2 regions of the Neobacillus sp. SM06 genome follow, and region 1 is predicted to be linked to the other one. Evidence: riboswitches for the same ligand, from Rfam matches in the RefSeq annotation. Region 1 holds a riboswitch; the other holds the start of a gene.
The links. Region 1 has a riboswitch for preQ1 ahead of queF (preQ(1) synthase). Riboswitches for the same ligand answer to the same signal wherever they lie in the genome.
Positions count from the first base shown of each region.

Region 1 (4,588 bases):
GGATGCAAGTATATGATATGTCCCGTTCAGCCGCCAGTCAGCTCATTATGATTGGCCTTTTTGGTGCCATTGCCGGCGGGCCGCTGACGACTTGGATTACAAGCCGCTTGGAGATGATTAAGCGACCATATGTTATGATTCAATGCCTTGTTTTTATTGGCTGGACATCCTTTCTTTTGTTCGGCGGCAAACCACCGTTTTTCTTGCTGGCCGTTCTATTTCTGCTGATTGGCTATGGCAATGGCGCCAGCGCATTAACCTTTGCAGTCGTTCGGCAATCTTTCCCGATCAAAGAGGTTGGTGTTGTTTCGGGAGTAGCCAACACGGGTGGCTTTTTAAGCGCAGTACTGTTGCCAACTGTTTTTGGAAAAGTACTGGACTATTTCAATACCGCTGGAAGCAATGTTGGCTATCGCTATGGATTCCTCATTCCTGTTGTCTTTTCACTGCTCGGACTGGTAGGCAGCCTGTTAATCAAAGAGCAGCGGCAAGGAGAAAAGCAGGGCAGTTAAAGATGAAAAAAGAGCAAAAAGGAATGGATCCTTCTTGCTCTTTTTTTATGCATTTAACGCCAATTGAATCATCAGTTCAATCGCGGCGGGAATGGCTTTTTCATCGATATCAAATTTCGGGTGGTGGTGTGGATATTGGCTTTTTTCACTTTGCATGCCAACATTTATAAATGCGCCTGTTTTCCCTTTTAAATAATAGGAAAAGTCCTCGGCACCCATAACGGGTTCAATCGGCAAAAAGGCATCAGAGCCGAATGTGTTGACGATCACGTCCTTGGCAAATTCGCATGCTTCCGGATGGTTGTACAACGGTGGTGTTCCCTCAATAAACGTATAGTGACCCTCTGCCCCAAAGCTTGCGCAAATGGCTTTTGTCAGTTGTTCGGTTTTTTGTCTCAATAAAGCGGCGGCTTCATACGTCATTGCCCGAAGCGTGCCTGTCAGTTTAACTTCAGATGGAATGACATTAAAGGAGTTTCCCGCCTGCATCCCGCCAAATGAAACAACGCCTGCATGAAGCGGATTTACGTTTCGGCTGATAATTGATTGAAATGCTTGAATCAGATGGCTCGCAATGTAGATGGGGTCAACGGTTTCGTGCGGGTAGCCACCGTGTCCGCCTTTTCCTTTAATGGTAATTTCAAAATCATTGCTTGAGGCCATCGCAGGGCCAACAGCAAAGCCAATTTTCCCAAGCGGCATGGTGGACATTAAATGGACGCCATAAATGGCATCTATCCCGTCCAAAATGCCTTCTGTGACAAGCTTTTGCGCACCGCTTGGCGACGCTTCTTCTGAGCTTTGGAAAATAAATACGATATTGTTTTTGATTAAATGAGGATTTGAACTCATCCACTTGGCTACCGTGAGCAAGATGGCAGTATGGCCATCATGGCCGCAGCCGTGCATCACGCCGGGAATGGTTGAAAGGTATGGCTTGTCTTCCCCTTCTTCCTGAAGCGGCAAAGCATCCATATCGGCGCGAAGGGCGATGGTTTTTTTTCCTTCCGTTCCTTTTAAATAGCCGATGATACTTGGCTCAGTGTAGCGATGATCGATTTCAATACCGAACTCGGTTAATTTTTCTTTTACATAGGCAGCTGTTTTGTATTCCTGTCCAGACAGCTCAGGATACATATGGAAATGTCTGCGTTGCTGGATGGCCCAATCTTGTAATGCTGTATCAATGAACGTTGTTTTGTACATTCGAAACCCTCCGTCATAACAGATTCGTAGTTTTGTATATTTAGTCAGTAAATTGTATAATACATTCACGAACAACGCAAGTATTTTTCGAAGTTGACGAATTCTGTCTCGTTTTATATGATAAGGAAGAATTAAATACCCGTACTTGATCGGGAGAGGTTCATAGCTGTAAACCCTCTATAAAAAACTATGGATACACGCCAACTATTGCGCCATGTCCATAAGGGGTATGGCGCTTTTGTTGCTGTTCTGTTCGTTGAAGTGTAGAGTGAGCCCTCCTGCTAAAGTATGGGAAATCATTACAGGAGGTTTTTCTATGTCTGGACGCAGCCAGGAACAAGGTTTAAAGGATCTAACGCTATTGGGAAATCAAAATACACAGTATTCATTTGATTATGCCCCGGAAGTTTTAGAAGCAGTTGATAATCTCCATTCTGAGCGCGATTATTTTGTGAAGTTCAATTGCCCGGAATTTACAAGCTTATGCCCGCTGACCCACCAGCCCGATTTTGCAACCATTTACATTTCGTATATTCCTGATAAAAAAATAGTGGAGAGCAAATCGCTGAAGTTGTATTTGTTCAGTTTTCGAAACCACGGAGATTTCCATGAGGATTGTGTCAACACCATCATGAACGATTTAATTAAGCTGCTCGATCCCCGTTATATTGAGGTTTGGGGGAAATTTACCCCAAGAGGCGGGATTTCGATTGACCCATGGTGCAACTACGGACGTCCAGGGACAAAATTCGAAGAAATGGCTCAATTCCGCATGATGAACCATGATCTGTATCCGGAGAAAGTAGATAACCGCTGAAGAAAGAACGTTATTTTTAAAAGGAAAGGGCCCTTTGGTTCAGAGTCACCGGGGGTTTTTCCGTTTTTGGATACGTAAAGTGTTCTCTCAATACCCAAAAGGGTATAATGAAGGTGTAAGGTTATACCATTCTTGAAGACGGAGAGAGAAGGGATTGTCGTGGCGGGAAAGAAGGTCGTTTACTTTGTGTCATTAAGTTCAAATGTTCCCTTTGTTCTTTTGGAAGCGCTTAAAAAGGTGGCGGATCAGGATGAAGTTGCCATTTTCTTCGACCTCGATGGTGCGAGGGTTTTAGACAAACGCTATGTAGGGATGATGGAGCAGGTTCGCGGCATGGAACTGGCGAATTTACTGCAGGCGGCACTGGGGAAAGGGATCAAGCTGTATGGCTGCCAGATGAACGTTTTGATTGCCGATGGCCTCGAGTTGATTGAAGGGGCTGAGCTGGCTGGGGTCGCTACTTTTTTAAAATTGGCCTATCAGGCTGATTCAGTACTAAGCTATTGAAAGGGGAATGGGTTATGGACCAGAAAAAAGTGGTGATCATGGCACTCCATGATGAATTGGAGTCAGCTTATCCTCCATTGAATATAGCCGTCGGTGCCGTTTCCTCGGGAGCGGAAGTTATTCTAGCTTTTTCCCGGAGAGGGGTTACTATTTTAGATAAAAGCTATAAAGGGGTTCCGTCTAAAGGATTGGACTATTTGTCCCATGCCCTAACCAATTTCGGTGTTACCTCTATTCCCGAATTGCTTGATATTGCGGTAGAGATGGGTGTGCAGCTGTATGTGGTCGATTTAGATGTAGGAGATCATTGCGAATTTCGCCATTACGCTGAACAAGTCCCGATTAAATGGATTTTAAACGAAGCTGCATCTGCCGATCTTTTTCTTCATTTTTAATAGTAAAAAAAGTATCAGGTATTCCTGGTGCTTTTTTTTACTAAAAATTCGATTCAATGAAAAAATAAGCAGAAAGGCTTTAGAAATGAGAGAAAATTAAGTATGATCTTATAGTAGAAGTCATTTTTTACATAAGGAGGGTTACTGTTGAAAAAAACAGTTGATCCAGCGGACAAGCGGTTTAAAATTGCCCACAGGGAAGCACTCATCGGCGTGATCCTTGTCATCATTAATTTTATTTGGTGGTACGGTTTTGCTTATGGACTTGGTTCCGGGAAGGTAGAAGATTATACATATGTATTTGGCTTGCCGGCATGGTTCTTTTACAGCTGTATTGCCGGGTTTGTGGTCATGGTTGTGCTTGTGACCATTGCAGTTACATTTTTCTTTAAAGATGTTCCCTTTGAGGATAAAGAGGGGGAAAGCAAATGAATTGGGCGGTCATTACCCCATTGTTGCTTTTTTTACTGCTTATTTTTGCAGTCGGTTTCTGGTCCAATAAATTTGTGCTCAAATCCAATTCGTTTCTCCAAGAATACTTTTTAGGCGAACGCCAGCTTGGCGGTTTTATTTTAGCGATGACGATGGTGGCGACGTATGGAAGTGCCAGCAGCTTCATTGGCGGCCCGGGAGTTGCCTATACGCAAGGACTCGGCTGGGTGCTCTTGGCGATGGCACAGCTGGCAACAGGCTATTTCGTGCTTATGGTGCTGGGGAAGAAATTTGCGATTGTCGCCCGTAAATATGAAGCGATTACGCTGATCGATTTTTTAAAGCAACGGTATCAAAGCAAAACGGTTGTGTTGTTAGCAGCGGCGAGCATTATTGTTTTTCTTTTCTCATCGATGACTGCGCAGTGGATCGGCGGTGCACGGCTGATTGAGTCTTTAACCGGGCTGGCATATCCGGCGGCATTGCTGCTATTTGTTGCCTCGGTTCTTGTTTTTGTCATTGTCGGCGGCTTCCGCGCGGTCGCCCTCACGGATGCCGTACAGGGTGTTGTGATGTTTGGCGGCACGCTGATTCTATTGATCGCAACCATTAAAGCGGGCGGGGGGATTCCAACCATTATCTCCCGTTTGGCTGCGGAAAATCCGAATTTGATCAGCCCGTTTGGCGCCACGGGTACGTTAACGCCCGCTTACGTCTCC
Region 1 covers NZ_JBNWEO010000019.1:149,823-154,410, reverse strand. The annotation lists gene ACQYAD_RS17815 (MFS transporter) at 1-512, shown strand, start outside; gene ACQYAD_RS17810 (M20 metallopeptidase family protein) at 558-1,718, opposite strand; PreQ1 riboswitch class I at 1,868-1,915, shown strand; gene queF (preQ(1) synthase) at 2,035-2,535, shown strand; gene ACQYAD_RS17800 (DsrE/DsrF/DrsH-like family protein) at 2,695-3,042, shown strand; gene ACQYAD_RS17795 (peroxiredoxin family protein) at 3,057-3,437, shown strand; gene ACQYAD_RS17790 (YhdT family protein) at 3,585-3,869, shown strand; gene panF (sodium/pantothenate symporter) at 3,866-4,588, shown strand, end outside.

Region 2 (4,588 bases), on a different contig from region 1:
TTTTCATAAAGTATTTGAACCACTGGGCGATGCAAAACCGGATTGGGAAATCATCCAAAAAATTGCCAATCGGTTAGGAGCAAACTGGAACTATCGGCATCCAAGTGAAATTATGGCTGAGGCAGCAAGTCTTGCCCAAATGTTTACCGGTGTGAGTTATGAACGGCTTGAAGGCTGGGAAAGCCAAGTTTGGCCGGTTACAAAAGAGGGGAAAAGTACACCCCTATTATACACAAACCGGTTTGCGCTCCCCGATGGAAAAGCACGGGTGGTTCCTGTGGATTGGACTCCGCCATTTGAAGCCGGAAAAGAGTTTGATCTTCATCTCAACAATGGGCGATTATTGGAACACTTTCATGAAGGCAATATGACTTACCGTTCCGAAGGGTTAACCCATAAAGTTCCACATCCATGGCTTGAAGTGTCACTGGAACTAGCAAAAGAACGAAATCTCGAGGATGGCGCGCTGGTTGGTTTAACCTCTCCATATGGCCATGTGGAAGTACGAGTCATTGTCACTGATAGAGTAAAAGGAAATGAACTGTATTTAACAATGAATACAAGAGAAGACATGGAAGCAGTGAATCGATTAACAAGCAGCTATCATGATATTATCACCCATACCCCTGCATACAAGGAAACAGGGGTCAAGTTGGAAGTTATCGAGACGAAAGGTGAGCCGCCATTGCCAAAGCACAACCACAGGTTTGGCAACCGTGTGCCGCAATTAAGCGTAAAGGTTGAAGAAAAATGGAACCGCGCGGATTTCACACCAATACCTGAATTATTTGAAGCCAGGGGGGATGAACATGGCGAAAGCCACAACCTTCATTAGAAAACTGAATGAGAATAAAGCAGAAGAGAACAACCAAGCCATAGCTGAAATGATGGAAGAACTGGCAAACAATCGTCAAGCGATTATGGAAGGAATCCATATTTTAAAAGGCCTGCATGATATAGGAGCGCTTCAGGCGCTCCAGGCATTATTGGAGCAAAGAACTGCAATAGGTGAGATTGCGATTCAGCAAGTCAATCAGCCAAAAATGCACAATGTTATTAAGAATGCAATGACCGCATTTGGTTTTTTAAGTTCTCTGGATCCTCAAAAAATGAATACCCTTTTAGACGGCGTCAGCCAGGGGTTTGATCGGATTCCTGAAACAAATGAAAAACAAAGCCTTTGGGCTCTGCAAAAGCGTTTTTGGACACAAGAAATACGCGCTTCCTTAACCGTTGTTGTCAATTTTCTAGATGGAATGGGAGAAGCATTTTTGCGAAGAGAAAAAGAACGTTAGGAAAGGAAGATCGCAATGGAAACAGAAGTTTTCAATGTGAAAAACATGAACAGTCAAGAGGATGCTGATAAAATTCTGGCTTCCATAGAACATGTCTGGGGATTATCAAAGGCAGAAGTCAGCCTGCTAAAGAAGGAAGCCACTGTAACGTTTGATGAACGGATGGCTTCCACGCAGGACTTTGTTCAAGCAATTGTTGAGACTGGCTTCGATTTAAATTAGAAAAATGAGGTGGTTCGAATGAAGATTTGCGAAGTTTGTGGCGCCAAAGAAGAGGTTGAAGCGAACGAAGAAGAATCCTTTTCTTCCGTTATTTTGCATGTGTGCGAAAACTGCCGTGAAGATCGAAAATTATCGCATTTTGAAGACTTTATTTTTTAAAACAGCAGAAATCTATTGGTTTTTTATCGGTTGTATAGCAAGTGCTATCATTTGTATAGCACTTGCTATTTTTTTTCTTGCTTTATTTTACATGACATTCATTCGAAAACTATGCTATAGTATTGGTAAATTGAACAAAATCCGCCCCGGCGGTAGAGGTTCTAGCTACCCTCTTTAAAAAACTAAGGAAAACAGCCTGCTTTCTTAGTAGTGCTGTTTTTCTATTTAAAGGAGATACATGTATGAAAAACGGAAAAGCAATTGTTGTTTTTAGTGGAGGACAGGACAGTACAACATGTTTGTTCTGGGCGCTTAGCCAATTTGATGAAGTGGAGGCAGTTACGTTTAATTATAACCAACGTCATCGGCTGGAAATAGATTGTGCCAAAAATATCGCAAATGAGCTGGGCATAAAGCATCACATCCTGGATATGTCGCTTTTAAACCAATTGGCTCCAAGTTCATTAACAAGAGATGATATTGAAGTAAAAGATGGGGTGGATGGAGGATTGCCTTCATCGTTTGTTCCCGGAAGAAATCTGGTCTTTATCTCGTTCGCCGGTATTTTAGCCAGTCAGATTGGCGCGAAGCATATCGTAACGGGTGTTTGTGAAACTGATTTTAGCGGCTATCCGGATTGCCGGGACGTTTTTATCAAATCGCTAAACGTATCCTTGAATCTTTCAATGGATGCTGAATTTGTGATCCACACGCCACTTATGTGGCTTAATAAAGCAGAAACATGGAAGTTGGCAGATGACCTGCACGCTTTAGACTTTGTCCGAGAGAAAACATTGACTTGCTATAACGGTATTATTGCAGATGGATGCGGGGAATGCCCTGCTTGTAAATTAAGAAAACGCGGGCTTGAGGACTACTTAAGAGTTCGGAAGGAGTGTTAAGATCATGTATGGATTTCGCATCGTTGATAAGCTCCAAAAAATGAATGAGGACATCCAAAAAAGCCAGTTAAAATACCATTCTAAACGCGTACTCGTCAGTAAGGAATTCACATTCGATGCCGCTCATCATTTACATGAATATGAAGGAAAATGCAAGAATCTTCACGGCCACACGTATAAAGTGGTTTTTGGAATCAGCGGATTTGCCGATGAACGCGGTTTAGTGATTGATTTTGGAGATATAAAAGAAATTTGGAAAAACGAGATCGAGATTTTTTTAGATCATCGGTATTTAAATGAAACACTGCCGCCAATGAACACAACTGCTGAAAATATGGTTGTCTGGATTTATGAACAAATGGCGACCGCGCTGAAAGCTCGTAGTGCCGACTATAATGGTGTGAGAGTTGAATTTGTCCGTCTGTTTGAAACGCCGACGAGCTATGCTGAGGCGCGAAGGGAGTGGATGGACAATGAGTAAAATACCAGTTATGGAGATTTTTGGACCGACGATTCAGGGAGAAGGGATGGTCATCGGCCAGAAGACAATGTTTGTAAGGACGTCGGGTTGCGATTACACGTGTAGCTGGTGTGATTCAGCTTTTACCTGGAACGGAACAGCAAAAGATGAAACAAAAATGCTGACAGCCGAAGAGATTTGGTCAGAGCTAAAAAGAATTGGCGGCAATGGCTTTTCTTTTGTAACCATTTCAGGTGGAAATCCGGCATTAATCAAACACCTAGACAACTTGCTAAAAATTTTAAGGGACCGGAACATAAAAGTGTGCCTCGAAACCCAAGGAAGCAGGTGGCAGGACTGGTTCATGAATATTGATGAGCTAACGATTTCACCAAAGCCGCCAAGCTCCGGTATGAACACTGATTTTGCCATATTGGATCAAATCGTTGCCAAAGTAAAAAACAGAGCGGCCGATCAGCATGTTAGTTTGAAGGTTGTCGTTTTTGATGATCATGATTACGTATATGCAAAAAAAGTGCATCAGCGTTATCCCGGAGTACCTTTTTTCTTGCAAGTCGGAAACGACGATCTGACTGCAGGGGATGACCAAAAACTACTAAATAGCCTCCTAAGAAAATATGAGTGGCTGATTAACAAAACAATGGAGGACGAAGAATTTCAAGCGGTAAGAGTCCTTCCGCAGCTTCATACGTACGTTTGGGGCAATAAACGGGGAGTTTAAAATGCTGTTGCTCGATAGAGGTGTTAAGGAAAGAACGCTAATTAAGAACGATTGATTGAATCTAGACTTTCACCGAAAAATCGCTTAAAATGATTATCAACAGAGGTGAAAGAAAATGGTATACACTGACAAGACCATTAACCGTTTAAAACGTGTAGAAGGACAAATTCGTGGTATTTTACGCATGATGGAAGAAGGCAAAGAGTGCAAAGACGTTATTACCCAATTGTCTGCTGCCCGTTCGGCGATTGATCGGACCATTGCTGTCATTGTCAGCGCTAATCTGGAACATTGTATCCGGGAATCGATTGATTCGGGAAATGATGACTCCTCCAAACTTGTACAGGAAGCCGTAAATATGCTTGTGAAAAGCAGATAAAATCAAAAAGATCGGCTTAAAGATCATACAAAAAAGCGCCTATTCAATATGAATAGGCGTTTTTTTAGCTAATCAGAATTTATATGGATAAATTCTGAACGTATAAGGGCAACTACGCCTCTGTCTTCGCTAAAGGCTCGCCAATCGGCGAGTTTTCTTTAACAGAAGCTTGCTGACATTTGTGAAGATGAACATAGCTGATCAATGCCGGAATATATAATGTTTCCATACCATGGACACTAAAAAGCCCCTTCCGAATCGAACGGAAAGGGCTTTGCCAGCTTATTTATAGAGAACAACAGAACCGACTGAATGGTCTTTCGATTGGCCATTTACGCGAATTTTTAATCCATATGTGCGAATGTCACGGCCTGCATCCGGCATAAACGGATTTAAATACGAATTGTTGTCATTAAACAATGAAACGGG
Region 2 covers NZ_JBNWEO010000015.1:437,252-441,839, forward strand. The annotation lists gene fdhF (formate dehydrogenase subunit alpha) at 1-835, shown strand, start outside; gene ACQYAD_RS11690 (DUF1641 domain-containing protein) at 810-1,295, shown strand; gene ACQYAD_RS11695 (heavy-metal-associated domain-containing protein) at 1,311-1,517, shown strand; gene ACQYAD_RS11700 (hypothetical protein) at 1,536-1,676, shown strand; PreQ1 riboswitch class I at 1,826-1,868, shown strand; gene queC (7-cyano-7-deazaguanine synthase QueC) at 1,919-2,578, shown strand; gene queD (6-carboxytetrahydropterin synthase QueD) at 2,583-3,059, shown strand; gene queE (7-carboxy-7-deazaguanine synthase QueE) at 3,052-3,780, shown strand; gene ACQYAD_RS11720 (metal-sensitive transcriptional regulator) at 3,896-4,159, shown strand; gene ACQYAD_RS11725 (immune inhibitor A domain-containing protein) at 4,442-4,588, opposite strand, start outside.
Region 2: it holds a riboswitch for preQ1, as region 1 does, so the genes downstream of both, queC (7-cyano-7-deazaguanine synthase QueC) here and queF (preQ(1) synthase) in region 1, are expected to answer to the same signal.